Limibacter armeniacum: one gene and its partner. The protein of the gene in region 1 binds, or shares a complex with, the protein of each later gene. Links are inferred from orthologs where the notes say so. Each region holds a gene or a part of one and is shown on either strand. Other genes may lie near its edges.

Evidence for each region.
Region 2: the proteins of mnmG (region 1) and mnmE are in contact, whole or in part, in a solved structure (PDB 9HIP), measured with the Escherichia coli proteins. The link is inferred for Limibacter armeniacum from one-to-one orthologs.

The regions. Positions count from the first base shown.
Region 1 is NZ_JBAJNO010000009.1:2,644,283-2,659,938, forward strand. Bases 7,902-10,830 are described here. They hold mnmG (tRNA uridine-5-carboxymethylaminomethyl(34) synthesis enzyme MnmG), read left to right. Parts: upstream 7,902-8,397; coding sequence 8,398-10,263; downstream 10,264-10,830. Other genes in these bases: ybeY (rRNA maturation RNase YbeY), read left to right, coding at 7,902-8,136; V6R21_RS28865 (Ig-like domain-containing domain), read left to right, coding at 10,384-10,830. Outside these bases: V6R21_RS28825 (carboxymuconolactone decarboxylase family protein), read left to right, coding at 122-469; V6R21_RS28830 (hypothetical protein), read left to right, coding at 543-896; V6R21_RS28835 (exodeoxyribonuclease III), read left to right, coding at 960-1,736; V6R21_RS28840 (ABC transporter substrate-binding protein), read left to right, coding at 2,064-3,833; V6R21_RS28845 (DUF4175 family protein), read left to right, coding at 3,918-7,259; V6R21_RS28850 (ATP-binding protein), read left to right, coding at 7,282-7,686; more of ybeY, read left to right, coding at 7,708-7,901; more of V6R21_RS28865, read left to right, coding at 10,831-12,081; V6R21_RS28870 (tetratricopeptide repeat protein), read left to right, coding at 13,107-14,921; V6R21_RS28875 (SAM-dependent methyltransferase), read right to left, coding at 15,031-15,656. UniProt on the Escherichia coli protein: NAD-binding protein involved in the addition of a carboxymethylaminomethyl (cmnm) group at the wobble position (U34) of certain tRNAs, forming tRNA-cmnm(5)s(2)U34.
Region 2 is NZ_JBAJNO010000009.1:1,824,922-1,840,499, reverse strand. Bases 4,978-7,828 are described here. They hold mnmE (tRNA uridine-5-carboxymethylaminomethyl(34) synthesis GTPase MnmE), read left to right. Parts: upstream 4,978-5,637; coding sequence 5,638-7,020; downstream 7,021-7,828. Other genes in these bases: V6R21_RS25485 (J domain-containing protein), read right to left, coding at 7,185-7,828; V6R21_RS25495 (hypothetical protein), read left to right, coding at 5,010-5,456. Also shown: V6R21_RS25515 (choice-of-anchor I family protein), read right to left, coding at 1-525; V6R21_RS25510 (TonB-dependent receptor), read right to left, coding at 769-3,312; V6R21_RS25505 (peroxiredoxin-like family protein), read right to left, coding at 3,792-4,409; V6R21_RS25500 (hypothetical protein), read right to left, coding at 4,518-4,793; more of V6R21_RS25485, read right to left, coding at 7,829-8,339; V6R21_RS25480 (helix-turn-helix domain-containing protein), read left to right, coding at 8,536-9,291; V6R21_RS25475 (transposase), read left to right, coding at 9,663-10,274; V6R21_RS25470 (5-methylcytosine restriction system specificity protein McrC), read left to right, coding at 10,317-10,637; V6R21_RS25465 (hypothetical protein), read right to left, coding at 10,802-11,098; V6R21_RS25460 (tyrosine-protein phosphatase), read left to right, coding at 11,645-12,193; V6R21_RS25455 (HipA family kinase), read left to right, coding at 12,314-13,105; V6R21_RS25450 (DUF3037 domain-containing protein), read left to right, coding at 13,083-13,466; V6R21_RS25445 (heme NO-binding domain-containing protein), read left to right, coding at 13,668-14,210; V6R21_RS25440 (ATP-binding protein), read left to right, coding at 14,246-15,578. UniProt on the Escherichia coli protein: Exhibits a very high intrinsic GTPase hydrolysis rate. Involved in the addition of a carboxymethylaminomethyl (cmnm) group at the wobble position (U34) of certain tRNAs, forming tRNA-cmnm(5)s(2)U34.

The DNA of each region.
Region 1 (15,656 bases):
GCGGTTATTATAACTTACTTTGGGATAAAGGGTTATGACAGTGGAGGAGAACCTTTGTGATTATAATCATTAAATCATCAAAGCAATAGTCTAACAATCAACTCTTTTGTAATTTTGCAGGATGAACAAGATAGAAGAATTTAGGTCTTTCAGAAGTGAGATGAACGAGAAGATTCTCGCTACTGACAATAAGGTAGTTAAGCGTATCTTTAGCTTAGACTCTTTGGCTTTTAAGGAAGGGGCATTAGATGTGAAAACCAAAGAAATGATTGGTTTGACTATATCGTTATCCCTCAGATGTGATGACTGCGTAAAGTATCATCTTGAGAAATGTAAGGAAGTAGGCTTTACAAATGAGCAAATTATTGAAGGCATGTCTATTGCCAACCTAATCGGTGGTACGATTGTCATTCCTCATTTAAGAAGAGCTGTTGCTTATCTTGAGGAACTGGATAGCGAAACACTCTGATTATTTTAATTGAAGGTGTAGTCGTACTGAGCTTATCAGCCTTGACTACACTTTTTTATTTATAATTGTGACCATGACAGAAACTGAAATAAATATAGAGTGGAAAAAACTGACAATAAAGCTTCAGGAGTCTTTTCAAAAAGAGCCTGACTTAAAGACAGTTTTGTTCCTCATCGGTGTACAAGAGCTAGGAAAAGGGGCTCAACACTTTAGTAAGGAAGAGAAGCAAGACCTGATGCATATTGCTATATGTAAGATATTGAGCTACTCCGGATATTACGAACTGGAAGGAGTAGACAAGGAAGGCTGGCCTATTTGGAAAAGTACCAAGAAGCTACCATTCCTAAATATTTTGAATCAGGAATCTTTATTGAAAATGCACGTACTTGAATATTTCGAGAAAGAAGTATTTGGTACTGAGCAATAACTATCCCTTACGACTAACAATAATTACATTGTTTAAACATTGAATTAACAATACAAACTTCTTATGAAAATCATATCCTACAATGTCAATGGCATTAGAGCTGCCATGAATAAAGGCTTAATAGACTGGCTAAAAGAAGAAAATCCCGATGTCATTTGTTTCCAAGAAGTGAAAGCTGAAGAAAATCAAGTGGCATTAGATGAGTTTCATAAGCTAGGGTATGAAAATATTTACTGGTTTTCAGCTCAAAAGAAAGGGTATAGTGGAGTAGCAGTAGCTTCCAAAGTAAAGGCTGTTGGTTATTCAAAAGGAATGGGAGTAGAAGCCTATGACAATGAAGGAAGAACCATTAAAGTTGATTTTCCAGACTTTTCATTGATCAATGCTTATTTCCCTTCAGGGACATCAGGAGAAGAGCGTCAGCAATTTAAATACAGCTTTCTAGAAGATTTCAACCATTACATTGATGGGTTGAAAAGCGACCAACCGAACCTGGTCATCTGTGGAGATTTCAATATTTGCCATAAACCTATAGATATCCATAACCCTGTATCAAATAAAAACTCATCAGGCTTTTTGCCAGAGGAGCGAGAATGGGTTACTGATTTTATGGAAAAAAGAGAGTTTCAAGATGCCTTCCGTTCATTTGTTGAAGCTCCTCACAGATATAGCTGGTGGACATACAGAGCTGGAGCCAGAAAGAACAATAAAGGGTGGCGTATTGACTATTTTATGGTAGCTAACTCTATGAAAGATAAAATGACAAATAGTGACATTCTGGATCAAGTTGTACATTCAGACCACTGCCCTGTGATGCTTCAGCTACACTGCCAAAACTAATCCTGACATTAATAACAACAGGAAACCACTTTTTGTCGAGATAATCCTTAAAAAGTCTGATAAAGAAATATTTTTAAATATTTTTATATCAATGGATTGTTTTTTCAATATACAACCCATGCACTTAAGTGGTGAATCGACTACTTAAGTGCATTGGCTGATATAACTAAACCTTAGTCAATTCTCTTTTACTAAAGCTACTTTAAAAGTGCTAAGTAGAAATAAAACGAAGTGTTTGATCATTCGATAAATACCACTTGTGTATTCGTGATTGATTATAAAACCTCTTCATAAAAAATGAGATTCAACTGAAAAGTCTTCTAACACATGAAACGACTTACTACTATTTTCACCTTACTGCTGTGTACTCTAATCTACAGCTGTAAAACAACACCTGACGAAAGAACCCGTACCGACGAACTTAAAGCCGCTGATGGGGACAAGTTTTATGGTGGGATATTCAAGCTAAATGAACCTGAATATATTAAGAATCTTTTTCCTCATAGCATTATTGATATTTACTCTTACAGAGTAGCATCGCAGATTTATGAAGGGCTTTTCAAGTTTGATCAAAGAAATCTAGAAGTTATCCCTAGTTTGGTTGAGGATTATTCTGTTAGTGAAGATCAAACTACTTATACATTTAAGTTAAAAGATGAAATCTATTTTCATGACGACGCCTGCTTCCCTAATGGAAAAGGCAAAAAGCTTTCGGCTGAAGATGTGAAGTACTGCTTTACACTGTCATGTAGTAAAAGCAAGAATAATCAAAGCAGTAACCTTTTTGTAGGTTTGGTTAAAGGAGCTAAGGAGTATTACGAAGCTAGCAGCACTAACTCTGAAGCTGAACAAACTGTTCCAGAAGTATCCGGAATAAAAGTAATTGACAACCTAACATTGGAAATTACTTTGGAGGAGCCTAACTCAATGTTCCTTTACAACCTTGCTCGTCCTGGTGCATTTATCTTCCCAAAAGAGGCATACCAGCTGTATGGAGAGGAAATGAGAACCAAGTGTGTAGGTACAGGTCCTTTCAAGCTTGCCAGCGTTGACGAAGACATTTCCATCATTCTTAAAAAGAATGAAAATTATCATGGTACTGATATGTATGGCAATAAGCTTCCATTTCTTGATGCAATTGTCATAACATTTGTGAAAGACAAAAAGATAGAAATGCTTCAATTCAAGAAGCACGAATTGGACATGATGTACCGCATTCCAACAGAATATATCATCAATGTATTAGAGGAAAGCAGTGATGCTAATGCTAATAAGCAATATGAGCTACAGCGTGTTCCTGAGATGTCAACTCAATGCTTAGCCTTCAATAACAGCAGCAAAGTTTTCAAGGATGTAAACGTTAGGAAAGCCTTCTCTTTTGCTATTGACAGAGAGCGTATTTTAGACTATATTCTAAACGGAGAAGGTTATAAGGAGGGTATTCATGGTATAACGCCTCCCGTCTTCAATAAGTATGATATCACAAAGATTAAAGGTTATTCTTTCAATATCGATTCAGCTAAGATCTATTTAAGCAAAGCAGGGTATCCTAATGGAAAAGGTTTTCCAACTGTAACTTTAGATTTGAACACTGAAGGGGAACAATACAGCAATGTTGCACTTGAAGTGAAAAAGCAACTTGAGAGTCACCTCAATATCAACATTGATCTCAAAATTTCTCCTTTCGCACAAATTGTAGAAAAGAGCACCTCAGGTAACTATGAATTCTTAAGACTTGCTTGGATTGCTGACTACCCAAGTCCTGAAAATTACCTTTGGGCATACCACAGTAAATCTCTACCTGAAAACCCTGATGAGAAATCATATCCTAACCTGACTAGGTACAAAAACCCTTTGTTTGATAAATACTATGAGCAAGCAATGGCAGCAAAATCAACTGATGAGGCTTTTGAAAATTTCATGAAAGCTGAAAAAGTACTTATGCAGGATGCGCCATTTTTGGTTCTTTGGTATGACGAAGGATATAGACTGATTCAGTCATACGTAAAAGACTTTCCTAATAACCCAATGCAGTACAGAGACTTCAGTACTGTATACTTCAGCAATGAAAAAGATTTTATGGCCCAAGCTGAATAATTAGAAAATGGCAGTACTTTTCAAGGTACTGCCATTCAATACTAGCACAAGTTTGGCCTTCACTACTTTAAAACTGCAACGCTTATGTTAGAGAATAAAATCAAGCGTTACAAACAGAAATACTACCGTAATGCCATCATTAAGGGTAGTATTTTTGCTTTGACCGTGATCCTGTCTACCTTTTTGCTCGTAAATGCATTAGAATACCTAGGGTCTTTTAATAAGCTAACCCGTGCTATATTATTCTTCAGCTTTATAGCCATAATATCTATATCATTTTACCACTGGGTATTTTTACCTTTATCTAAACTATTTTTTGAGAATCGGCAAATTTCCGATCAAGATGCGGCCAAACAAATAGGCAAATCCTTTCCCACAGTAGCAGACAAACTGCTCAACACCCTTCAGATTAGTCAATCGAATCAAGACTCTGACCTAGTAAAAGCCAGTATTCAGCAAAAAGCATCTGTATTTAACCAGATAGACTTTACTGAAGCAATACAGTATAAAGAAAACAACCACTACCTAAAGTTCCTGGCGATTCCTGCATTTCTCATCATCACGGTATTAGCACTTGAACCTCAAGTCTTTACAGAAAGTACTCCAAAGATTATCAACTATAAAAAGGAATACATTCCACAAGCGCCATTTCAGTTTAACTTGCAAAACAAAGATTTGACAGCATTCCGAAATGATAACTTCACACTAGAACTGAAGCTAACAGGAAGAGCCCTACCAAATGATGTTTATATAGAGACTGAAGATGGACGGAAACTCAAAATGACAGCTGGTAAGGAGGGGAGTACTTTCAAGTATGAATTCAAGAAGATACAGAAAGGAATGAAGTTTCAGTTTGCATCTGCTGGTTATTTCTCTTCTGACTACAACCTCAAGGTTATTCAACGACCAAGTCTGAGTAATTTCAATATTCGTTTAGAGTATCCTAAGTATATTAATAAAGCAGATGAAACTGTAAGTAACACAGGCAACTTGATGGTTCCTGAAGGCACTAAAGTTTCATGGCAGTTCAATACCCAAATGGCTGAAAACCTACACATCAAATTTGAAAGTGATAGTACCGGTATTGATGCTACAAAAGTTTCTGATGCACTTTTTGAATATCAGAAAGTAGCAAAAGAGTCTTCGAACTATAAGGTTATCCTCAAAAACGATTTCAGTACTAATAAAGATAATATCGAGTACTTCCTGAATGTCATTCCTGACAAGTTTCCTTCTATCAGTCTAAGACAATTTGAGGACACTGTAATGTATAATTACCTCTTGGTAGGTGGTAATATAGGAGATGACTATGGAGTTACAGCCCTTAAACTCAGATATAGAATACACGACTCTGGAAGTAAGTCAAAAGGTCAGTTTAAGGCAATAAATATCCCTTTCAATAAAAAGGCGATAAACCAAAGCTATTTCTATAGGTTGAATATCTCTGACTTCAAGCTAAACCAAGGGCAAAGACTCGAATACTTTGTTGAAGTATGGGATAACGATGCTGTTAATGGAAGAAAAAGGAGTAAGACCAATAACTTTGAATTTAAACTACCTAGTAAAGAGGAGCTGAAAAATGAGTTGGCAAAAGAAACCAAAAACACAAAGTCCAACCTAGATAAAACACTGCAAAAAAGTCAGCAGCTAGAAAAAGACCTCGAGAATATTCAGGATAAGCTTAAAGGACGGAAACAACTAACTTGGCAGGACAAAAAGGATATTGAACAACTAATTGAGAAAAAGAAAGAGCTTGAAAATGAAATCAAGCAACTTCAAGAGCAGTATAAAATCACCAATGAGAAGTCCGAGAAGTTCAATGACCAAAACAAAGAAGAACTAAGTGACAAAGCTGCACAGCTACAAAAGTTAATGGACGAACTTCTTGATGAAGAAACAAAGAAGCTCTATGACGAACTGAATAAACTTCTTGAGCAAAACTATATCAATCAGAACTTACAGGAGAATCTAGATAATATTCAACAGAAGCAAAAAAACTTAAAGAATGAGCTAGATAGGGCCTTGGAATTATTTAAAAAGCTAAAGGTAGAACAGAAAGCCAACGAAATCGTAGATGAATTAAAAGAGCTTAGTAAAGATCAAGAAAAGCTCGCACAAGAAACAGAGAAGGAGGACAACTCCAACAACAATAAGGATGCTACTGAACAGCTGAAAGAACAAGAAGAGCTTAATAAAAAGTTTGAGGACATCAAAAAAGAAATGGATGACCTCAAAAAAATGAATGAAGAACTTGATAACTCTAATCAAGATTATGAGCAATTTGATTCTGATCAAAAACAAATTGAGCAAGATCAGCAGAACGCTCAGCAACAACTAGAACAACAGCAAAAAAAGCAAGCATCTCAATCACAAAAGAAAGCTGCTGATAAAATGCAGCAGATGGCTCAACAAATGGAGCAGCAAATGCAGTCGTCTCAAATGCAGCAAATGTCTGAGAACTATGATGACTTGAGACAAATAATGGACAACCTGATTAAACTTTCATTTGACCAGGAACAATTAATGAAAGACTTCAAGTCAGTTAAACGAATAGACCCTAAATTTGTCGATCTGTCTCAGGACCAGCTCAAGCTAAAAGATGATGCTAAATACATAGAAGACTCATTGATTTCACTATCAAAAAGGGTATTCCAAATACAATCCTTTGTGACTAGGGAAGTGACTGAGATGAACAAGTACATGGATGAAAGCTTGGATGCAATCAGAAAAAGAATCCCTGAAATAGCGTCCAGTAAACAGCAGTTTGCCATGACTTCTATCAATAATTTAGCATTACTACTTAACGATATTTTGGATCAGATGCAGATGCAAATGAGTCAAAGTATGAGTGGCAAGCAGAATAATCAACAGAAGCAAAACACTCCAAGTATGAGTGAATTGCAGAAGCAACTGAACCAGCAGATACAAGAACTTAAAAAAAGTGGTAAATCTGGTAGACAGTTATCTGAAGAACTTGCTAAACTTGCAGCCCAACAAGAAATGATTCGCAATGCGATGAAGCAACAGATGGGTAAGGGCAAAGAGCAAATGAAAGGAAAAGAAGGTAAAGAAAGTGGTGGAAAAGAAGGAGAAGGTGGGGAGCCTTACAAGCAGATGCTTGAAGAAATGGAAAAAACAGAGGAGGATTTAGTCAATAAAAAACTCACAGACGAACTCATAAAAAGACAGCGAGAGATTTTAACACGATTACTGGAATCTGAAAAAGCTGCCAAGGAAAAAGAACTTGACGAAGAAAGAAAAGGAGAAATAGCTGAACAGCAAAAGAAATCTACGCCTCCAAATAACTTCGATGAGTATTTAAAGAAAAAAGAGTTACAAATTGAACTCTTGAGAACTATACCTACTTCCTTGAACCAATATTATAAACAAGAAGTAAATAAGTATTTCGAAAAGATCAAGAAATAGCGTTTGAAACAAATCTGTAAATATGAAGCCATTTAAGCTTAAAATTCCATCGATTACTGACAACCTTAGAATTGTAGAAAGTTTTATCGATCAAGCAAGGGAAGAATTAAAATTCGATGATGATATCTACGGTAATATCATGATAGCTGTAACTGAATCGGTCAACAATGCTATTATTCATGGCAACAAAAACAATAAGGATAAAAACGTACATTTGTCGTTGGTAATGGAAGATGATAATATCTCTTTTACAGTAGAAGATGAAGGTATTGGCTTCAACTTTCTAGATCTTCCTGACCCTACAGCTCCTGAAAATATAGACAAACCTGGAGGACGTGGAATTTTCCTTATTAAGCACTTGGCTGACGAAGTTCGATTTACCCAAGAGGGGAAAAGAGTAGAAATCATCTTTTACTTGAATTCGTAAGCAAGTAAATACTTATTTTATATGGTCGATAATATTAATTTTTTCTTTGAAGATGTAGAGTTTGATTTTTCTAACGAAGAAAAAGTCAAACAGTGGGTCGGTGATACAGTCGCTCAATATGATTTCAGTGTTGATGAAATCAACTATATTTTCTGTTCAGATGAGTACCTATATCAGATCAATGTGGAGTACCTGAACCATGATACTTATACTGATATTATTACATTTGACAACTCGGAACGTGAAGGAGAGATTCTCTCTGATATCTTTATCAGTGTAGAAAGAGTAAAAGATAATGCCTCAGAGTTTAATGTTTCATTTGAAGATGAACTACACAGAGTAATGATTCATGGGATTCTTCATCTAGTTGGTCTGAAGGATAAAACTGACGATGAAAAATCAATTATGAGAAGTACAGAAAAGAAACACCTTGACTTGAGGTCTTTCTAATAGACTAGATCTAAAGGTATTTTATATGCAAATATTGAAGTGTTCCACGTGGAACACTTTTTTTATTTATAGACTATTCTACTAGTGAAATCAGTATTTTCTTAAAAAGGTTATATGCTTGAAACATTTTTGTACAAATAATTGTCTATTAGTGGCGTACTTAAACTCCTAATAAACAATTATATTTGCACTCTAGTACGAATTAGTATAAGATAATCCTTAACGTTCCACGTGGAACATTCAATAAAATAAAGCTTAATAATGTATCCTAATTACGATATTATTGTAGTCGGAGGTGGTCATGCAGGATGCGAAGCCGCCCATGCAGCAGCTACACTAGGTTCTAAAGTTCTTCTCATTACGATGAACATGGAAACAATTGCCCAAATGAGTTGTAATCCAGCAATGGGTGGTGTTGCCAAAGGACAGATCGTAAGAGAAATTGATGCATTAGGAGGAATGTCAGGAATTATTACTGACAAGACGATGATTCAATTCCGCATGTTGAACCGATCAAAAGGTCCAGCAATGTGGAGCCCTAGAGCACAAAGTGACAGACACATGTTTGCTAGAGAGTGGCGCCTAGCCTTGGAAGCTAATCCAAATGTTGACTTCTGGCAAGATATGGTCACTGAACTTGTTGTCACGAATGGCAAATTGACTGGTGTAAAAACCAGTATAGGAATTGAATTTAATGCTAAAGCTGTTGTTCTAACAAATGGAACATTCCTAAATGGATTAATCCATATTGGTGAAAAACAATTTGGAGGAGGTAGAACAGGAGAGAGGGCCGCTAAAGGTCTTACTGAACAATTAGTCGAATTAGGCTTCGAGTCTGGACGAATGAAGACCGGAACACCTCCAAGGGTTGATGGCAGGTCTTTGAACTGGGAAGCTATGGAAGAACAAAAGGGTGATGAAAAACCTGAAAAATTCTCATATAGCGACGAAACAAAACCTTTAGAAAAGCAGCGTAGCTGTTACATCACCTATACGAACAATGAGGTTCATGAAATGCTAAAAACCGGCTTTGAAAAGTCTCCAATGTTCCAAGGAAGAATTAAAGGTCTCGGTCCAAGGTATTGTCCTTCTATAGAAGATAAAATCAATCGATTTGCAGAAAGAGAAAGACATCAGATCTTTGTGGAACCTGAAGGATGGGATACAGTAGAAATCTATGTAAATGGATTCTCAACTTCACTACCAGAAGATGTACAATACAAAGCATTAAAAATGGTCCCTGGTTTTGAGAATGTTAGGATTTTCAGACCTGGATATGCTATTGAATATGACTTCTTCCCTCCAACACAATTACATAACACACTAGAAACCAAACTGATCCGAAACCTTTTCTTTGCAGGGCAAATAAATGGTACAACAGGATATGAGGAAGCTGCATGTCAAGGGATGATGGCAGGTATCAATGCTCACAATAATGTCCACGAAAAAGATCCATTTATATTAAGCAGATCAGATGCCTATATCGGTGTATTGATTGATGACTTGATCAATAAAGGGACAAATGAACCATATAGAATGTTTACATCAAGAGCTGAATACCGTATCCTTTTAAGGCAGGATAATGCAGACTTGAGACTAACTCCTATTGGTTATGAACTTGGGTTAGCTTCTGAAGATCGATTCAGAAAAATGGATGAAAAGAGAAAGAATATTAATAGTCTTTCTGATTTTATCAAGGACTATAGTGTCAAGACCAAGGATGCTAACCCTGTTTTAGAAGAAAATAATATTAGTCCTATGCCTCAAGGTATGAAGGCTTCTCAACTTCTAAAAAGACCTGAGATAAATATTAATGTTCTTCAAGAATGTTCTTCTGAGCTGAAAGAAACAATAGCTCAGTATAGTGATAAAGAAAAAGAAGAAGTTGAAATTCTTCTGAAGTATGAAAACTATATTGAAAAAGAAGAAAAACTTGCCAGCAAGCTAACAGTATTAGAAGGATACAAGATTCCAATTGGATTCGATTTTTCAACATTGAAGGCACTATCAGCAGAAGCCAGAGAAAAGTTGAATAAAGTTAAGCCTAGTACAATTGGTCAAGCGTCAAGAATCAGTGGAGTAAGCCCATCAGATGTTTCAATCCTAATGGTGCACTTGGAAAAGTAAAATTATAAAAACTGTTATAAACTAGGAAAAAGGCATACCTCTATCTTATTTTGGGATAGGGATATGCCTTTTTTTCTAAACTTTTTCCCGTATCCATTTACACAGTTCGGAACTATATATATGAAGATTTTAGAAATAACTTATTCTTTTTTGGCTATTGCTTCTACAGTATGGCTAGTAAGCTCATGTGCGAATATTCAACCTCCCTCTGGAGGACCAAAAGACACTACACCTCCTCATCTACTATTGACGATTCCAAAAAATGGACAAACCAATTATACAGATGAAAAAGTTACATTATTATTTGATGAGGATATACAGCAAGAAAAAATCAAGCAGGAGTTAATCATGACTCCTTATAAAAAGGATAGGACTTATAAAGTAAAGGTGAGGAAGAATAAACTTATTATGAGTTTTCTAGAACCACTGGATTCTAATACAACCTACCTCATGGATTTTAGAAATACGGTTAAAGACCTTACTGAAAAAAATGTCGCCCAAAATGTAATTCTATATTTTAGTACAGGTAGCCAACTGGACTCTATCGCTATTACAGGACAAGTAAAAGACCTCATGACAGGTGAGCCAGTAGCAGAAGGTTTTGTTGGACTTTATGATGTCAATGATACATTGGATATAGAAGATGCACAACCTCTCTATGTAACTGCTACCAATGAGAATGGCTTATATATCATCGACCGAATAAAAAAAGGGACATACCGGATATATGCCATGGAAGAGAAAGATGGCAACTTTAAGTATAACGATCGAATTGAAAAAATTGGCTTCAAGAAAGACAGCATAGTCATTGAAGAAAATATTGATGGCATTGACTTCAATATCACTGATTATGATAATAAAGAATTCAACTTTCAAAAAGCTCAAAAGAATAAGCAAAATATCCTACTCACTTTTAACAAGACTGTAGTTGACTATAAAGTGAATTTTCTTGACCCTGAGTTTAAGGATAGTCTTTTTTCTCAGTTGACTCCAGAAGGTATTGATATTTATTACATAGGCAATCAAATAATGAAAGACTCTGTTGATGTCAATGTAATAGCTATAGACTCAACCGAACAGCAACTTGACTTTACCACCAAAATTCTCTTTGAGCAATCTGAAGGAGATATAGAGGATGAAAAAGATAATAAAGGAAAAGGAACTGGTCTGTTTGGAAGAAAAAAAGAAGAAACTATAACTACTACTACACTTGATCTAAAAGTAGTGGAACCAAAAGATAAAAAGCTTGTACCAAATAGCACCAATGAGTTTGTTCTAAACTTTGACAAACTAGTACTGACTATCTTACCTGATAGCATATTTTTTATCCAAAGTGGAGATACTACAACCTTTGAAAATGATATAGTACTGAACCATAATAGAACTGAAGCCTCATTAGGAACAATTAAAGCAGATTCTGCATTTAGCATTCAATTAAAAAAAGGAGCTTTTATTTCTATCCTAAAAGACTCGACGAATGAACAAACACTTTCTTACAGTATCAAGAGTGAAGATGAATATGGAATTATAGAAGGTTTAGTAAAAGGAGATGCTCCTAACTTTTTTGTTCAGCTTTTGAATGATAAGTATGAGGTTGTAGAAGAACTAAAAAATATTAGAGAGTTTAGGTTCGAATTTATCAAACCTTCCGACTATTACATTCGGGTCTTAGTAGATGAGAATGGAGATGGTAAATGGTCAAAAGGAAATTACCTTGAGCGTATTCCTCCTGAGAAAGTAGTCGTATTTAAAAAGAAAATTACAGTTCAAGCCAATTGGGAAATCAGAAGAGAGGATACTATCATCAACATTGATTAATACTTCCTCTAAAGAAATCAGATACTTTATACATACCCTGTTGATAACATTTCAACAGGGTATTTTTTTATCATTTATCTTAACTCAGATACCCTTTATTTCTTATAGATATCATCATTCAATCATGACTGATATTCTTATAAAACAAACTAAATATTTAGTTATGTAATCATGAAATCAATTACTTATTAGTGTGTTGTTGATAAGATGAAGACTTATCAACATTGATACTAACAAGATTAAGTATCAACACTAGATAAACAGTGAAAATACAATACCAACATATCAACACCATGTATTTATCTGATTATCAATTAATTAACACCTAAGTGTTGATAATGAAAATTATAATAAACATATCAACAAATAACAAAATGAGCTAATGTGAATAATAATGAGAGAAATTTACTGAGTATATGAAAAAGGAAAACAGAAAAAACCAAGAGGAAGGAAAGTGAATATAAATTGAACTTAGCAAAAAAGCATTGTTGATAAACAATTGATATAAGTTGCCAAAAAAAGTATATTTTCTATTAAAATTAGCATTAATCAAATCCTCACTCGAGATTAATTGAATAATATGAGTTATATCTGTTAATATTATAAGCGATAGAAAGAATAATTGTGAATATCCACATATCAACAGTCAGAAATGTCGAACTTATGTTGACAGTTAATAAACTGTTCATAAATAGGTAAAACTATCAACAGTAACTAACAAATACACTTTACCAACACTATTCACATAGCTGTTGACAAGTCTATGTTTACAAAAATGGGGCTTACCAACTCACTTTTAACACTCAACTTTCTGTGGATTGTTGACAATATGAATAGTTGATAAACAACGTAAAGTACTGATAATCTAGTAATTTAGGTGTTAACCATCTGTTGATAGTCTGTTAGACTGTGTGGACAAGATTTTCCATCAACATATCCACACTACTACTATTACTAAAAGAGAAAAATTTTTTTATTCTTAATTTATAATCTATAAGTGTGAATTGTTGAAAACCTTAAAATACATGATCCCTAAAAAATTGGTACTTCTGCTGTCTGTAATACTTCTGATAAGTAGTGGATATGCAATTGCTCAAAACCAGCAAATCGATTTGGCAAACGAGTATTATCAAAATGGAGAATTTGATAAAGCACTCGAACTATATAACAACATCGCAAAGAGAAAGTCAGATATTGGGTATATCCATAAAAATTATCTCGATGCTATGTTGCGCACAGAACAGTACAAGGAGGCTAAGAAGTATCTGAAAAAGATGACGAAGTCTGATCCGGAAAATGCAATGTATAATATAGACTACAGTCGGTTACTTATGCAGATGCAGGATAGTTCAGATGCAAAATCTGTCATGGATGATTATATAGGGAAAATAAAACATGATAATGCACAACTGAGGTACGCTGCTTTGTATATGATTGACTATGGTATGTATGAATATGCAGAGAAGTGCTATCTGTATGGTGAGAAAAATAATCAGGAAGACTTTTATTACGAGTTGGCGGATCTATACGCATTGTGGGGGAAAAAGGAGCTAATGATTGAGAAATACCTTGAATTGTTAAGCAATGTGGATAACCAGCTTGAATATGTTGAGATAGGACTACAGGAAAGGCTTCAAAAGGATGAAGAGTTTGATCTCCTTGAAAAGACATTGCTGAAGTACATTCAGAAGAATCCAGACAAAATTGTTTATAACGAGTTGATGCTATGGTATTATCTGCAAAGACAAGAGTTCTACAAGGCATTTTTTCAGGCAAAGGCCATTGATAAACGAAAAAAACTGGATGGATTCAAGGTATTTGAGATTGGTAGAATAGCTATCAACAACAATGACTATGAAGCTTCTATCAAGATATTTGAATACTTGGTGGACAAGTACAAAGGGGGACCTGTTTATGCTGTTTCCAAGAAGATGTTGATAAGGTCAAAGGAATTGTTGGTAAAGAACACTTTTCCTGTAGATAAAGATAAGATACAGTCATTGGTTTATGACTATCAACAAATCATTGATGAAATAGGGATAAAGAGTACTACAGCGGATGCTGTTCGGAATATGGCATTGCTGCAAGCATTTTATTTGAACCAACGTGATTCAGCAGTATCAATTCTTCAGGATTTGATTGAGATAAGAAGTATTCCTAAACAAGTAATAGCACAAGCCAAACTAGATTTAGGAGATATTTATTTGCTTAAAGGAGAACCTTGGGAAGCTACACTACTTTATTCACAAGTAGAGAAGTCAGAAAAGGAAACAAACCTAGGACATGAAGCCAAACTTAAGAATGCGAAACTCTCTTACTATACTGGCAAATTTCAGTTAGCAAAAGACCATTTGGATATCTTGAAGTTGGCTACTTCCAGGGAAATATCGAATGATGCCATGAAGTTATCTATTCTGATTGATGACAACCTTAATCTTGATACTACCGAAGTCGCCATGAAAGAATATGCGGATATCGATCTCTTAGTATTTCAGGGAAGGTATGAGGAAGCCATTGGTCGATATGATAAAATGTTGATAGAGTACAAAGGACATAGCTTGACTGATGAGATTTTGTGGGAGAAGGCGAATATGTTGATCAAGCTTGGAGAGTTTAAAGAGGCATCTAAATCATTGGAGCAAATTGTTGAATTCTATCAGTATGATATATGGGCTGATGATGCCAATTTCTTGTTAGGTGATTTGTATGAAAATTATCTGGATGATAAGGAGAAAGCAATGGAGTACTACAAGAACCAAATGATTAAATTTAAGGGAAGTAGTTATGGAGTAGAAGCTCGGAAACGTTTTCGAGCTTTAAGAGGAGATGATATCAACTAAAAAACAAAAGGTGTTAGTAAATGGGCTTTACTAACACCTTTTTTGGTAAAAGTTCAAAATCATTGATTGTTATATATGATAATTCAGATGGCTATTCACAAAATGTGAATTAAACTTTCTGTACAATAAAAATCATACGGTCAGATGTTTCTTTATCAAACTTATCAAGTGAATAACTGCCCAAAATGTGGATAACTTTTAAACCAGTTCCTTCAAAATACCTTTGGAAATCAGATCTTTTTAATGCTTTTACACTTTCAGTGAATAAATGCTGTTTTCCATCGGCTTGAAAAGAAATATCCTTTTTTACGAAGCCGTTATCCACATATTTGTGAATATCAAACTTCATTTCATCCCTAAAAATCTCCTCTTTGATAGGCAAACTGTTAGTAACTTTATAAGTATTGAAGTAATCAAGTACCAAATAGCCCCCATCTTTTAAACATTCAGCGATAGCTTCGATGGCAAACATATCTTCATGGTCAGTCTTGAAGTAACCAAAACTGGTAAACATGTTCAGTACAAAGTCGAAGTAATGATGTTTGTATGGGATACGCATATCATGACGGCTGAAATGGAGCCGGTCATTTTCGAACTGTTTGGCATAATTGATACTCTCTTCAGATAGGTCAATACCTTCTACATCAAGCCCTTTATGGTTTAAGTAGATAGAGTGCCTTCCTTTTCCGCAAGCCAAGTCTAATAGTTTGTGTTCTGGGGATATGCCCAAAAATG
Region 2 (15,578 bases), 820 kb from region 1 along the record:
TATGCTCCCTTTTGGGTCAATAGTGTAATCATCGTTAGGCTCACCTTCATTAGCTGATAGGATATACTTTCCATCAGGGCTGAAAGTAACCATATCTGGGAGTGCACCGACAGAGAGAATAGCTTCAGGAGATGTAAGGTTATTGGTCTTGAACAAGACTACCTTACCATTATCAGTCTTGGTGTCAGCTTCAACAGCGATAGCCAGCAGTTCATTCTTAACAGCGACACTATTGACACCACCTCCAAAAGTAGTAATATCAATGCTGGAGACTATTGACATGTTACTGGGATCAGAGAAGTCGATTACATCAACACTTGAACCACTGCTGTTGTTGACTACAAACAGTTGTTGGGTTACAGGATCGTAAGCCGTGATTTCAGCAGCAGCTTCACCACCAATCTTGATTTCACTTATTTCCTTGAATTCACTTGATAAAATTGGCTCATTTTCATTGTTATCCGTATTGTCACACGCAGCCATTAGAGAGGAAAAAATCAGTAATGTACAAAGTTGCTTTTTCATTGTTTTAGCACAAGAATTAAGAGTGGAGAAAAATACCTTCAGAATTACTTCTAAGGGATGTAAAGGTTTGATTTGTTAATTTGACGGGTGCAAAAATAAGCGAGAAAGGTTACCCCTATGTGTACGAAAGGTTGTGAAAAAGTATAGGATATAATTTTCTACATAAAGAATGGATGAAAAATGAAAAAGGAGACCCTCTTTACAGAAAAGTCCCCTTTGAGTTCATAGCTAGTAAATAATATTTTAGAAGCTGAAGCCTAGTCTTGCAAACCAGTAAGCGCCGTTAAAGCCCATTTGGGTTGCTTCCCAGTATCCTCCGCTGTCAGTCTCGTTTGGATCCTGTTTGTCAGGATATACATTGAAAATATTGGAACCACCAACTGTTACTTTCGCATTGTCCGTCATATTGTAAGTCAAGCTGATGTCAGTGGTCATTTTAGGCGTATAATGCTGAACCAATCCATCACCAGACCAAGTACCCATTACGACATTGCCGAAGTAGCTCTGTCTCGCCATTGCTGCAAATTTGCCAAAAGTATAGTCTACCGTCAGGTTACCTTTCCATTCAGGAGCAGAACCTTCAAGGAAATACTTCTCTCTTTCTCCAAAGTAAATATCTTCCTTGCCTTCCAGTTCAGGAGAAGTCTTTACGTCGCCTACCACTTTTGTCTTGTTGTAGTTGGCACCTAAGGAAACTCCCAAGTTGTTTTGACCAATGTCCGTTCTATAGCTTACCACCATATCTACACCTTGTGTTTTGGTATCAATAGCATTGGTAAAGAATGCAGCCTGACCAACACCAAGTGCTTGAAGTTCGTCACCAATCTCAGGATCATCACTTGAGAAGTAACCTGTCAGTACAATTCTGTCTTCAATATCAATCTGGTAAGCATCAACCGTTAGTGTCAGCCCTTCAGTTGGTGTAGCTGTAAAGCCTAGTGAGTAGTTCTTAGAAGTTTCCTCTTTCAGCTTTGGAATTCCAAGAGCCTTGGCTATCTCACTGTCATTTGGTGCCAGTATTACTTCAGTCGCTACGCCCTGAATAAAGTCTGTATAAGTAGAGTTGAAATAAGCTTGTTGTAGTGATGGCGCTCTGAATCCTGTACTGATAGAGCCTCTTAGTGCAAAGCCTTCACCAAAAGAGTATCTGGAAGCTAATTTTCCGTTCACTGTACTACCAAAATCACTGTAGTTTTCTGCTCTTACAGCAGCGCCAACCATCCATGCTTTGGTGATATCCAATTCAGCATCCAGGTATGCAGCTACGTTATGTCTGCTGGCATCTACCTCATTGGAAGGGCTAAATCCTGGGAATCCTTGAGAACCACCTTGCTTATAGCTTCCATCCTCATTCGTAGTCTGTTGGTAATTTTTCCATGTACCTTCCTCACCTGAAAAGATTGTGTACATATCTACTCTGAACTCTCCCCCTGCAGCAATGTTCAATCCTTCCAGTACTTCAGGGAAGAACTTGGAAGCATTCAGGTTGGTCACGTTTTGACCAAATGTAAAGCCACCTGCATAGAAGTCAGTAGGTGAAGTAGCTCCTATTGAAGCATTCAGTGTATTGGAAATATCAAAAGACATCCTGTTGTGCCCGAAAGTATTACTCAAATCAAGGTTCCATCCTTTTACCTTGTGTGTGATTCCGGCTGTTGCAGAGTAGTCTTGAATTTTGGTATTAATATTAGGGACAAAACCATTTGGATAGATTTCAGGGATGTTTCTGTCATCGTCGGCAGCTCTTCCCCAAGCTGCAGATTGTCCTTCTCTGTAGTTGACACCACCAAAGGCATAAACTTTAGTCTTGTCATCCAGTGGCAGCTCCGCATTGATGAATGTGGAGGTATTCAACATCTCGGCATCACCGATAACCCTCATTTCACCTTCAGGTGCTCTGTCAGTCTTGTATCTCTTGTTTACTTCAGCGGATACATTGACAAAACCTTCTTTGCCCATCTTGAAACCAAAATTGGTATTGGCCATCAGGTTCTCGCCATCGCCTTCCTGATAGATGCCGGCAGCAGTATTGATCTCAACCTTGTCAGTTTGTTTTTTCAACACAATGTTAATCACACCGGCAATGGCATCAGATCCGTATTGAGCAGCAGCACCGTCTCTCAGAACTTCGATTCTTTCAATGGCGGAAACAGGAATTGTATTTAGGTCAGTAGCTACCTTGCCTCTTTCTCTTGTTCCCAATAAGTTGACTAGGGAAGAAGTATGTCTTCTCTTGCCATTAATCAGAACCAAAACCTGATCAGGTCCCAAGCCTCTCAAAGAAGCTGATTGGATATGGTCACTACCATCAGATCCCGCATTGTTGTTGGCATTGAAAGAAGGAGCGGCAAACTGAAGCAGCTGTGTAAGATCAACTTGTCCGACTGTATTGGTTACTTTATCCAGTGGCAAAACATCAACTGGAACAGCTGTCTCCAAAGATGATCTGTTAGCATTACGGCTACCGATTACTACTACATCTTCAAGGAAAGTTTCTTCCTCTATCAATTGGACGTTTAAGGTAGTAGCCCCCGATACATTTACTTCTTTATCCTGATACCCTACAAAGCTGAAGATCAATGTTGCAGGACCGTCTACTGCCAAGGTGAATTTACCATCTATATCAGAGGTGGTACCTTTGGCTGTTCCTTTAATCAGGATGCCCACTCCTGGAAGGGGCTCATTTTGCGTGTCTGTTACTGTTCCGCTTATGGTAATGTTTCCGGCAAAAGCCTGTAATGCAGTAAATATGCTTGCCAAGAAAACAAGTAGGCTAATTCTAGACATTGTATTGCTGGTAATTGAAGTCTGTTTGTGAAAATTTAAACAATAGAATTGCAGGACGCCCAATACCTGATTGGTGCCTTTTGGCGTGTATGAAACACATGAGATTAGTAAGGAATGCCTATCGTCGGGATTGTCGTAAGCGTAGATACATTGTTGTATGAATTATTTGGTTTAATTGTATCATCTTTTCAATGCATACCATGTCTGGTATTTATCTGGTAAATTGTTTGTTAGATGATGCAAAAGTAGAAGGAGTATTAGGTGGGTGCAATTAAAAATCAAAAACGTTCAAAATACTTTATTCAAGTTAAAAAATGAACATTGTATTTATTTTTTAACAATTAAGGGTTTTTATAACACTTTTCAAAGGTTGTTCATTGTACTCAAATGAATGTTAGCAGTAAGGGAGAAAAAGAAAAGCACTTCAGAAGTTTTACTGAAGTGCTTCGGTATGTTGTCCTTCAAAAGTATTGCTTTCCTTACATTTCCAGTCCTTCAGTAGCTGCTAAAAGCAGTTCACTGCTGATTCGTTTAGAGTAGTCAGGGTTAATGTACTCGAAATGGATCTTTCCTTCTTTGTCTACAATAAATACAGAAGGAACCGGTAGCTCGTTATGTGATTCTCCTGAAGCTGTTGTCAGGTTGATACCATAATCTTTGTATTTGGTCAAAGTTTGTTGGCTTACTTTAAATGAAATACCGAACTGACGTGCCGCTTCCATCTTACTGTCAGAAAGTAGTGTATAGTTTAGCTCATTTTTGTCAATTGTCGCTTGAAGGTTTTCAGGCGTGTCAGGACTCACTGCTACAATCTGAAAGCCTTTGGCTACAAGTTGGTCAGCAATTGCTCCCAAACCCGAAAGCTGGCGGTTACAATACGGACACCATCCACCACGATAAAATACGAGTACAGTAGGTTTTTGCTTTAAAACCTCTTTGAGAGTAACCTTGTTGCCATTGGTGTTGGTAAGTGCTACTTCCGGTACGCTTTCACCAATAAGCAACGGACTGATGTCTTCTGCTTTGGTTGGGACGTTTTGAGCTGCTGTTACTAGGCTTAATAGTATCCCTGCTATCAGTAATATTGATCTTTTCATTTTGCTTGTAAAGTTTGTGTTTAACGCTGAGGCAAACATACAAATCAGTACAAGCATAAAATGTAGGGAAAATGACAAAAATGCATCGTAATGGAATATTTCAATTCCTTATCCTATCATTTCATAGGTGTAGAGTAGCTTGATCGGTATCCCAAACTGATTGAAATCCAATACAAACTCTTTCTTATCCTGTAGGGCTAATGAACGAAATTGATCTTCAATAAGGCAATAAATTTTTTCACGTTCACTCGTAGAAACCATACTTCTGATTCTCTGTTTTTGGAGTGCGCCCATAGTCCAGTAGGTTCCGAGCTCAAGGTCAGAGATACAGGTTCTGTCAATAATTTTTTCTTGTTGGTTGAGCAGATAGATATAGTTGTTCATAATGGCTTTGTTGCTTTATAATAAGGTATTATTGTATGTTGCTATCTAAAAATATTAATATTATGTTAATATTTAGAATTAAATTTTAAAATATTTATTTATCCGTGCTGTCAATTTTGGTAATGTGTTTGCTCATGGAAATATCAGGTATATGATATAAGGTAAAGCCTTGTCGGTTTTGCCTCATGTTCAATCAGAAACCAAACCCCAAAGACTATGATGACGACAAAACGTTTGATTTTGCTGATGGCATCACTATTTGCCTTAGCATCATGTTCGCAAAAGCAGGAAGAAGGAGGTGAGCAGACGGAAGTACAGACAGCCGCAGCCAGCCTAGCACCTGCCATGGAAGAAAAGCTGAGTACAGCAATGATTGCTGAGATTGAAAAGCAATACGAAAGTGGTGTTGCTGAGATCAAATCCTTTGAGGTACACGAAGAGAACGGTGTACTACAGTTGAAGGCAACAGCATTGCTGGAAGATGGCAGAGAAGTAGAATACAAAGTGAACAAAGATAAGGAGACTGTGACTGAGGATGGTACTCAGGTAGAAGAAACAGAGAGTACTGACCCAGAAGCAGAAGTGACAGAAGAAGAGACTTCTGAACCGACTGAAGGTGAAACTGAAGAAACACCTCAGCAGGAAACAGAGGCTAAGGAGTAAATATCCTTGCTGTTACATACTTTGATGAAATGCCACAGTAAACAACCTGTTTGCTGTGGCTTTTTTATTGATTTCCTATCTCCTCTATCAAGGCTGAAGTCTCAAGTCTATTTTTCCTATCTTTGCGGAAACATTTGGGAGAGACCTTGGTTTTTACTCCCGAAAAGAATAAGCGAAATATATGAAACTGATTGATACACAAGATACTATTATCGCTTTGGCTACTGCTCCGGGTAAAGGGGCTATTCACGTACTGCGTGTTTCGGGGGAGGACGCCATTTCGATTACCAATAAGCTTTTTAAAGGGAAAGACCTTGAAAAGCAAAAAGGGCATACGGCTCATTTCGGGACCATCCGTGATGCAGAAGACCATATTGTGGATGAGGTGTTGGTTACTGTATTTAAAGGGCCGAACTCTTATACAGGCGAAAATACAGTAGAGATCTCTTGCCACGGTTCAGAGTTTATTGTACAGAAATTGCTGAAGCTATTTTCTGAAAATGGTGTACGCTATGCTAAGGCAGGAGAGTTTACAAAACGAGCCTTCCTGAATGGCAAGTTTGACTTGGCACAGGCAGAAGCCGTAGCAGACCTGATTGCATCTGATTCGGATGCCAGCCATGATGCTGCCATGAACCAGATGCGTGGTGGTTTCTCGATAGAGATTAAGGCACTGCGTGAAAAGTTGATCCACTTTGCCTCCATGATTGAGCTGGAGCTGGACTTTGGTGAAGAGGATGTAGAGTTTGCAGACCGTGATGACCTGAAAGCACTGATTTATGAGTTGCAGGCTGTATTGAAAAGACTGATAGAATCTTTCTCTTTAGGAAATGTGATCAAGAATGGTGTACCAACAGTAATTGCAGGTAAGCCAAATGCTGGAAAGTCTACCTTGCTCAATGCACTGCTTAATGAGGAGAAAGCCATTGTATCAGATATTGCCGGTACAACCCGTGACTTTATTGAGGATGAGATTAATATTGGAGGTATAACTTTCCGATTTATTGATACGGCTGGGTTGCGCCATACAGAAGATAAGGTAGAAGCGATAGGGGTAGAGCGTTCTTACAAGAAGATGAAGGAAGCCTCTTTGATCTTCTATATGTTTGATGCTTTGACAGAAGGGTTTGATGAGGTACGCGATGCAGTGGACGAAATCCGCCAGATCGGAACACCCTATATTCTGATTGCCAACAAGATTGATCTGTTACCTGAGAAAAAACTGGCAGGGGAGTTTTCGGTATTCAGCAAGGAGTTGGTGGAAATTTCCGCAGACCAGAAAGAAGGTGTGGAAGATTTAAAAGAAAAAGCGCTGGCATTGGTAAAAGCCGACCAGTTCAGAACAGGAAATACTGTAGTAACCAATGCCCGTCACTACGAAAGCTTGTTTGAAACACAAAAATCATTGGATGATGTGTTAAACGGACTTGGTATGAATATCACAGGTGATTTCTTAGCATTGGATATCCGTACGGCATTACATCATTTGGGAGAAATTACTGGAGAGGTAACGACAGATGATTTGCTGGCTAATATTTTCAGTAAATTCTGCATCGGAAAGTAATAAAGAATTTTTACCATTTATTTCTTCTATTCAAAAGGACAAGGCAGCTAAAAGGCCTTGTCCTTTTTGTATGTTGCGTCAAGCCTGATGAATGTCCGGCTTTAATTATGTACTTATACGGTATTCATCAGAGTTGCCATCAAATAAATTACAGACAGTCTATCTTACCTGAAAAAATCATTAAACCCGAAGAGATCAAAAGATCGTTGCTGATCTATCGCTTCGATGGTGTTCTCAATGACTTCGATTACATATAGCACTCCTTTTTTTGTATGCATCGCACCAAGGTCTTCTTTCATCATCTGAATGCGTTGCTGATTTTCTTTGATGTCCTGCTTCATTTCCTTTAATCCAGACTTGAGCGTGTAAAGGCTATAATCACGGACAGGTATATACCTTGGATCATAAGGAACATCGCTCTTTTCCTGAAACAATGCCCAAGTCTGCTCTTGCAGGGTTTGGTTATATAGGGACAGTTGCTGATCTGTTAAGGTTTCAAGGTGGTTAGATTCTTTTCGGAGCCATTCCATCTCCAGTCTGAGGAGCGTCGGTAAGTCCTTTTGTTTATAGGCTTCCGATACCTGCTTCATCAGCTCTTCTCGCTGTTCTTTTTCCACCTCACTGTTTTCTTTGTCAGGATGCAACAGCTTGGCCAGAGAGTGGTAAAGGCTCTTAAGACTTTTCAGCCTATTCTTCTCGTCTTCTTGTTGCAAGGCTTCTTTTTCCAGTTGTTTCGGTGTTTTCTTCTGCGCTTTTTGTGCAGCTTGCTGTTTTTCAAATGTCGCTTCTGATTTCTTTAAAAGCATTTCTTCGAACGCTTTAAAATCTTCAGGAGTAGCCGTTTCAAAATCAGGCAGGTCAATTTCTTCTCCAAAAGCCTGGCTAAACATGGATTTGGCTAGGTCCTGAAGATGTTCCTTATCGGCTTCAAGTGACTCCTCATAGGTTATGGAAGACCACTGGTCGTAGATGTCAGTCAGAGAAGGTTCCGGCTCCAGTTCAGCAAAAGCCTCATCCAGTAAGAAGGTAATGACTTCTCTTATATTCTCCAGTTGCTTTTTGGTGTACTTATACTGTTCGGTAGACAAATGAATCTGGGTCGCCATCTCCGCTTGCAGCTTTGCTACTTCCTTAATGCTGGGAGCGTAGTCTGAGAGGTACAATTGTAAAAAGGCTTCCATTTTTTCCGTTTCCTTCAGAATTCCTTTCTGAAGGGTATCGATTCGCTTAGTCAGTCGGTTAAATTCTTGCTGGGCTTTGCTTAGTGACTTTTGCTTATCTTTCTGTTCTACCCTGAGAAGCTTGTTTTTCTGGTTCATGTTCTATTGAGTAAGGGTGGAGACTGTTTGATGTGATAATTTAATCAGAAGTGGAATCAGTTGTAGTACGTAGCGTGAAAAAGAAATAAAAATAACATTATTTGAGAAGGAAAGGTAAGTGCCACAGTTTTCTGATCAAAAGAAAAAATATACCTTTCATTATCAGTCTATTATATGCTTAACCCACTAACCAACTATGCCCCAACTCACCCTTTTACAACGTGGAACCATTGCAAGACTCTTGCCTCAAGGATTTTCCTTTGCTGCTATTGCAAGGGAGATTGGGGTAAACCGCTCCACGGTCAAAAGGGAAGTGGAACGCAATTGCAATAAGGATGGCAGCTACCATGCGCCTGCGGCGGAACAGCACAGCCGATGCCGTAAAGCAGTGGCAGGAGTAAAAGCGTACTTCAGTCGGGATATCCCTATGTCACAGGGTGGCAGGAGAGGAAAAGCGATAAGGGCAAGAAGGCCTTACCCGAAATTTTTCGAAGAGAAACGCATTCCGAAGAGGCGGTATTTCTACTGGCGTAAGAGACGGGATTTCCGCTATCGCCTTTGGACAAGCTGGGAAAGAATCCGTTATCGTCATCGGGATAACAAGGCGTTGAAGCAGTGGCTGGATAGCCGCCGGAAGCGCAACTATTATAAGGAGTATAAGGTTCGCTGGATGTTTGGCATTCCTGTTCGCTTGCCTTTTGTACCAAGACCGTTATACCTAAGAAAACCATTCCAATATCGAGCACCCCGAAAGGTTTACAGAAAACCTTATCCAAGATTAATTCTCAAGCCAAAGCCAGTTGTCTCTATTCCATTGCTGGAAGTCGTTTCTGAAGAGAGAGCAGTAATTGAATCTCTGAAAAAATACCCTGTGCCATTGCTGGTTCACTTTGTTGTATGGCTTTGGTATATTCAAAGGCGATTGTATCCTTTTGCTTTAGGACCACCATAACGATGTTAAATAACCATGGACTGGACCTTGGTCTATAAGGACTGTGACCCTGTATCGCTTCAAGATACTGGTCCAGACATTTTGGTCCACCTTAATTGGTTACCGTGTATCTTCCCTAAAAGCTAACAGCCCATCAGGCTGTTATTTTTTTGTCTGAATTCGCCTCTTTTTAAAATTAGCCGATCACTCTTGTTGCAAATGCTCCTGTTTGATGGTTGTTCGCCGTGAAACAAAATCAATAAGATAATTGTATAGGTACCCTTTGTGGATCTTTTCTATTTTTTTTAAATGCCATTATTTACAAACCTGTTATGAATGACGATTGTGATCAATACAAAGCTACCTAATCAAAACCCTAAAACAATTGAACCATGCCTTATGACCCACAAAAACATCACCGCAGATCCATTCGCCTCAAAGGATACGATTATTCGCAGGCAGGATTATATTTCATTACTACCTGTGTTCAAAACCGGAAATACCTGTTTGGAAAAATCAACAATGGTGAAATGATTTTGAATGATGCCGGTAAAATGATTGAAACCGAATGGCTAGACTTAAAAAACCGATTCCCCAATATCGAATTGCACGAATTTGTGGTGATGCCCAATCATTTCCACAGCATCTTGGAAATCCAAAATACCCCCGTACGGGCACCCCTTGTGGGTGCCCTTGGTGCAGATGCCCAAGACGTGGATATCCGAAATAATGGTGATAATGAAACACAACATTCCCATATGAAAGGGCAACAAGGGTTGTCCCAACAGAAAACAGTAGGGGATATGATGGATGCATTCAAATCAATTACGACTGTTGAATATATCCGTGGGGTCAAGCAAATGGGATGGCAACCGTTTGATGGGAAATTGTGGCAGCGTAATTATTATGAGCATATTATCCGTAATGAGGCTGCGTGTCAGAGAATAGTGGCATATATTATAAACAATCCCGTCAATTGGGATAAGGATAAATTTTCCACGTAGAAGCAACCCTTTTGGTTGCCCCAATAATTGCTATTCCAAATTGTGCGTCCAGATATTGTATTAACGTTTTTAGATGGACAAGAGAAAGTTGTTTTGGATACTAAGTGGAAAATTCCCCAGAGTGGACAACCCACAGACGATGATTTAAAGCAGATGTATGTATACCATCGTTATTGGGATGCGAAAAAGACCTACTTACTTTATCCTAGAGCGTACAAACAGCAGGTAAAAAAGAAAGGTTGCTATCATGATAATGATATGGGATTTGAATGCTATATGTATTATTTGGATGTCATTGATGGTGAAAGGTTGAATAATAATTTGGGAGAATTTATAAAAGAATTTTCCGGAGCAGAGATTTAAAGTGACATAATGTGAGCTATAGGTTCACCCCTAAGTATAAAACTAGTACGTCATTATAACCAGATATTCCTGAATGTATCGCTTCTACAGAGCTGTTTACTTTATTTGCTCCGTTAGGAGCGACATCTTTTATAGTCAGTTATATAGCCCATCAAAGCTTGGGTTTATAGAGAGTGAAGGTGTTGGTTATTAGGGTAGTATTTAATCATGTTGTCGGATGTGGCGGCGGCAAGCGCTGCTTCTACTGACGGCCGCTTGTCTTGAAGTTCAGCTAGTAGAGCCATATCTTTTTGATATTGCTCCTTGTTAGCAATTTTCCTTTTTTCATAGTTGGTAACAGTATCTGTGTATTCATAATACCAGGTTTGTAGCTGAGTCAGACTATCACTCAGGTCAGTATCTATTTGAAACTCCGTTCCAAATGTACTGTCAGGAAAAATGGGTTTTAATAATTCGATCATAATGTCTTTCGAATTTTAATTGAGATCAGGTTGGATAACATTGTGAATATACACACTGCTATTTTTTGAATGGTTACTTGCTGTTTATAATTTCTTACAGGTGTATGCTTTTCAGTTTTATTTTAGGTCGTATGTTTTTGGGGGTTGGTGATCTAAAAGAATAAGGTATCTTTGCATCCCTTTTATAAAATTGTCAACATACTAAGGTGAATAGGTTTTGTATTTTAAATGAAAATGGAAAAGTTATTCACATGATTGTGAGTGATAATTTAGTTTTCAGTCAAGTATCTAAAATCTTTATTCATAATTCAACTGGATATTCACATTTTGGTGGATAACTATGGGGGTTTTATCTTTTCTTCAATGATTGACAAACTTCATTGTTGATAAGTGATTGATTATATCTCGATTTCTAAGAATATTACTAACATCGGGTGTGAATTGTGGATAACAATTTTTTATTCACAAAGACAAGATAATTTGGGTTGATAAGTGATAAGTAGTTGGACAGAGATACAACTGAAAAACTTTAAAAGCTAAAAACATATGGGACTGAATTACACAGACGGATGTGTTAACTTCAGAGACTTTGGAGCATATATCAACCTGATTCTTGGAAAGGATTTATTACCTGAAGGAAAGTTTTATAGGGGTGGGAGTATTGATCATATTGATCAGCATGCAGAGATTGAACACGTAAAATCGATTGTCAATTTGCGCAATAGAATGGACTACCAACCTTTTGAGGTAAACTATTACCATTTCCCGATGCAGAATAAGGTAGAAAAGTATGATACAAGCCAAAAAGAAGTCAGAAAGTGGCTAAACATAATCATGCAATTATTTGAGGATCAGTCTTTACAATACCCAGTGCTTATTCATTGTCTTTCGGGTAAGGACCGGACTGGAATTGTGGTCTGCGCACTGCTGATGATAATGGGGGTACAAGTAGATGCTATCGAGGAAGAGTATTTGTTGAGTGAGGGAGAAGTGAAGTTATCATGGATAAGACAGGCTATGGAAGGAATGTGGGATATGGAGAATTACTTTAGCCGTGTCGATCTGGATAAAGTTAGGAAAAACCTTCTTGGATGATGCAAGAGCTAGAGTAGTAAGCCCAAAACTATCGATACCATATTATTGTTATTATGCTTGTTGGCTGAGAAAGTCGTAGTGGTATAAATAGAGTGTTATCTGAAATTGAGATAAAAGTAAATGAGTAAACCTGAGATACGAACAGTAGATGTGACACGGTATGTACAGCCACTGAGAGAAGGTGGTTCGTTACCCGCTATTGTAGAAGCGGATGATGAGTTTTTGTATGTACTGAAATTCCGAGGGGCAGGGCAAGGGAAAAAGGCACTGATTGCGGAGTTGATTGGAGGTGAGTTGGCAAGAGCCATTGGTCTGAAAGTACCGGAACTGGTATTTATGAATTTGGATGATTCGTTCAGTAGAATGGAGCCAGATGAAGAGATTCAGGACTTACTGAAATTTAGTGTAGGGCTAAATTTAGGTTTGCATTATTTGTCAGGTGCCATAACCTATGACCCCTTGGTATCGGTGGCTGATCCACTGTCGGCATCGAAGGTAGTTTTGCTTGATAGCTTGATCAGTAATGTGGATCGCACGCCCCGCAATACCAATATGCTCAATTGGAAGAATGAGCTTTGGCTGATAGACCATGGGGCTAGCCTGTATTTTCACCATGCATGGAACAGCTGGGAAGACCATGCTCAGCGTACCTTTCCAAAGGTGAAAGATCACGTGATGTTAGAAAGAGCAACTATGTTGGAGCAGGCTGCTGAAGAGATTAAGGCAAGTCTCAATCCTGAAGTTATCCGTAATATTGTGGAAGTGATTCCGGATGATTTCCTGATACAGGAGGGGGATGATAAGACACCGGATGAGAAAAGGGAGGTTTACAGAAAAGTATTGGAAACCAAGTTGTCCAATCTTGATTTACTAACAAAAGAAGCGACTGATGCAAGAAAAGCAATTGTATGAATATGCCTTCATTCGCTTTGTTCCTAAAGTAGAGCGAGGGGAGTTTATCAACGTAGGAGTTATTATATACTGTAAGTTCAAGAAATATATAGGAGTCAAATACCACATTGACGAAAAGCGTTTGGAAGCTTTTTCTGATCGTACTGATGCAGGTGTTCTGGAAGCGTACCTGAAAACATGGGAACTGATCTGTAATGGTGGTAAGGATGGCGGTAATATTGCTCAATTGGATATGCCAAGCAGGTTCCGTTGGTTGACAGCTACAAGGAGTACAATTATCCAAAGTTCGGAAGTGCATACAGGACTTTGTACAGAACCTGAAGCAGTCTTGGAAAAGCTTTTTGAAGAATATGTCCTTTAGAGTTAAATAGGTCAATAATATAATAGAGACGTCATATTGGCGTCTTTTTTTATTGCTGGAAGTACTCAAACATTTTTTGGAAACCTTACGGATGTAATAAAAGTGGGTTATGTGGAATAAATAAATGTTAATAATAGGCTATACTGTATTATGTAACCCAATTATCATTTAACCTAATCCCATAACTTAATACACATCGAGATGAAAGGAATCGTCTTTACACAACTGCTGGAAATGGTAGAGGAACAGTTTGGCTACGATATAGCAGATAAAGTAATACTGGATAGTGAACTTCCCAATGATGGCATCTATACCGCTGTTGGTACTTACCCACATGAAGAACTGATGACGATTCTGGAGCGTCTTCAGGAAAGAACGGATATCAGTATTCCCCAACTAATGTATGAATATGGCAAGCACCTTTTTGGTGTATTTACGTCTATGTACAGTCATTTTATAAAGGATGTAGACGATTTATTTGAGTTTCTACAGCAAATTGATGGGCATATACATAAAGAAGTGTTGAAGCTCTATCCAGATGCGGAGCTTCCCAAGTTCCGTTATGAGTTGACAGATGAAGGAAATACCCTGTTGATGTATTATTCTTCACAACGAAAAATGGCAGATTTCGCTGAAGGCTTGCTGATGGGAGCGATTACCTATTTTGGTGAAAAAGTTATGGTAAACCGTGAAAATCTTGATGATGGAACCAATGTAAAGTTTGTCATTCAGAAGCAGCAATAAAGTCATTAGGGTATCAAAAACTGTCATATTTAGCGATGATCAATAATAATCAGTGTACTGAAAATATCAATGCAATCAAGAGGATATTGCAGCGGGAAAGGATTGCCCGAAAGAAGGCCGAGGAGGTGATTGAGGAAAAGTCGATGGAGTTATATAACCTGAATCAGGAACTTATAACAGCCAACCATTCACTGGAAGAGAAAGTCAAGGCCAGGACCTTGGAGTTGCAACAGACGTTGAGTGATCTTCAAAACCTGAATCAGGAACTGACTTTAGCCAAAGAAAAAGCAGAACAAGCTAACAAGGCTAAAGATAATTTTTTGGCTACCATGAGCCATGAGATCCGGACTCCCCTGAATGCTGTAATTGGTATTTCTTACAGGTTGCTTCAGGACGATCCGAAAACGGAACAATTGCCTAACCTTGAAACACTCCGATTCTCCTCCGAAAACTTGCTTTCCCTTATCAATGATATTCTTGATTACAATAAGATGGAAGCGAATAAGCTGGATTTGGAGGAAATCCCATTCAACATTCAGTCCCAAGCGCAGAAGGTAAAAGATGCATGGGGAATCAAGGCAAAGGAAAAGGGAATCCGTTTGAAATGCCTGATTGATTCTGAAGCAGACAAGATGGTATTGGGTGACCCTACCCGTTTGTCACAGGTACTCAATAACCTTATAGGTAATGCCCTTAAGTTTACAGAAGAGGGGAACATTACTTTGGCTGTGAATGTGACAGACGAAGACAAAAGCCATCTTTTTGTAGAGTTTGAGGTGAAGGACACTGGTATTGGGATACCTCAAAGTAAGCTGGATAGTATCTTTGACCGTTTTACCCAAGCAGATAATAGTACTTCAAGAAAGTACGGAGGATCGGGTTTGGGGTTGACGATCAGTAATAAAATACTGAAGCTCTATGGTTCAAAATTAAAAGTAGAGAGCGAAGCAGATAAAGGTACCACTTTCTCATTTATTATTGCTTTCCAAAAAGCTGCTTTAGAAGAAAGACAGCAAGAGTTTGCCTCAAAAGATGTCCCATTGGAAGGAAAGAGTGTATTGGTAGTAGAAGATAACAACGTCAACCAGCAGTTGGTAGAGTGGTTCCTGAATGAATGGGGCTGTAAGATAGACTTTGCTGATACTGGAAAAATGGCATTGGAAAAAGTGCATGAAAACCAGTATGATTTTATTCTGATGGATTTGCAAATGCCGGGTATGGATGGCTTCGAAACCACAGAAGCTGTACGCAAATCTTCCAATAAAAATATAGAAACGCCAATACTGGCTTTAACGGCAACTGCTATGATGGGTGGTGTCAGAAGTCAGATTTATGATGCAGGTATGAACGGGATTGTAAGTAAGCCAT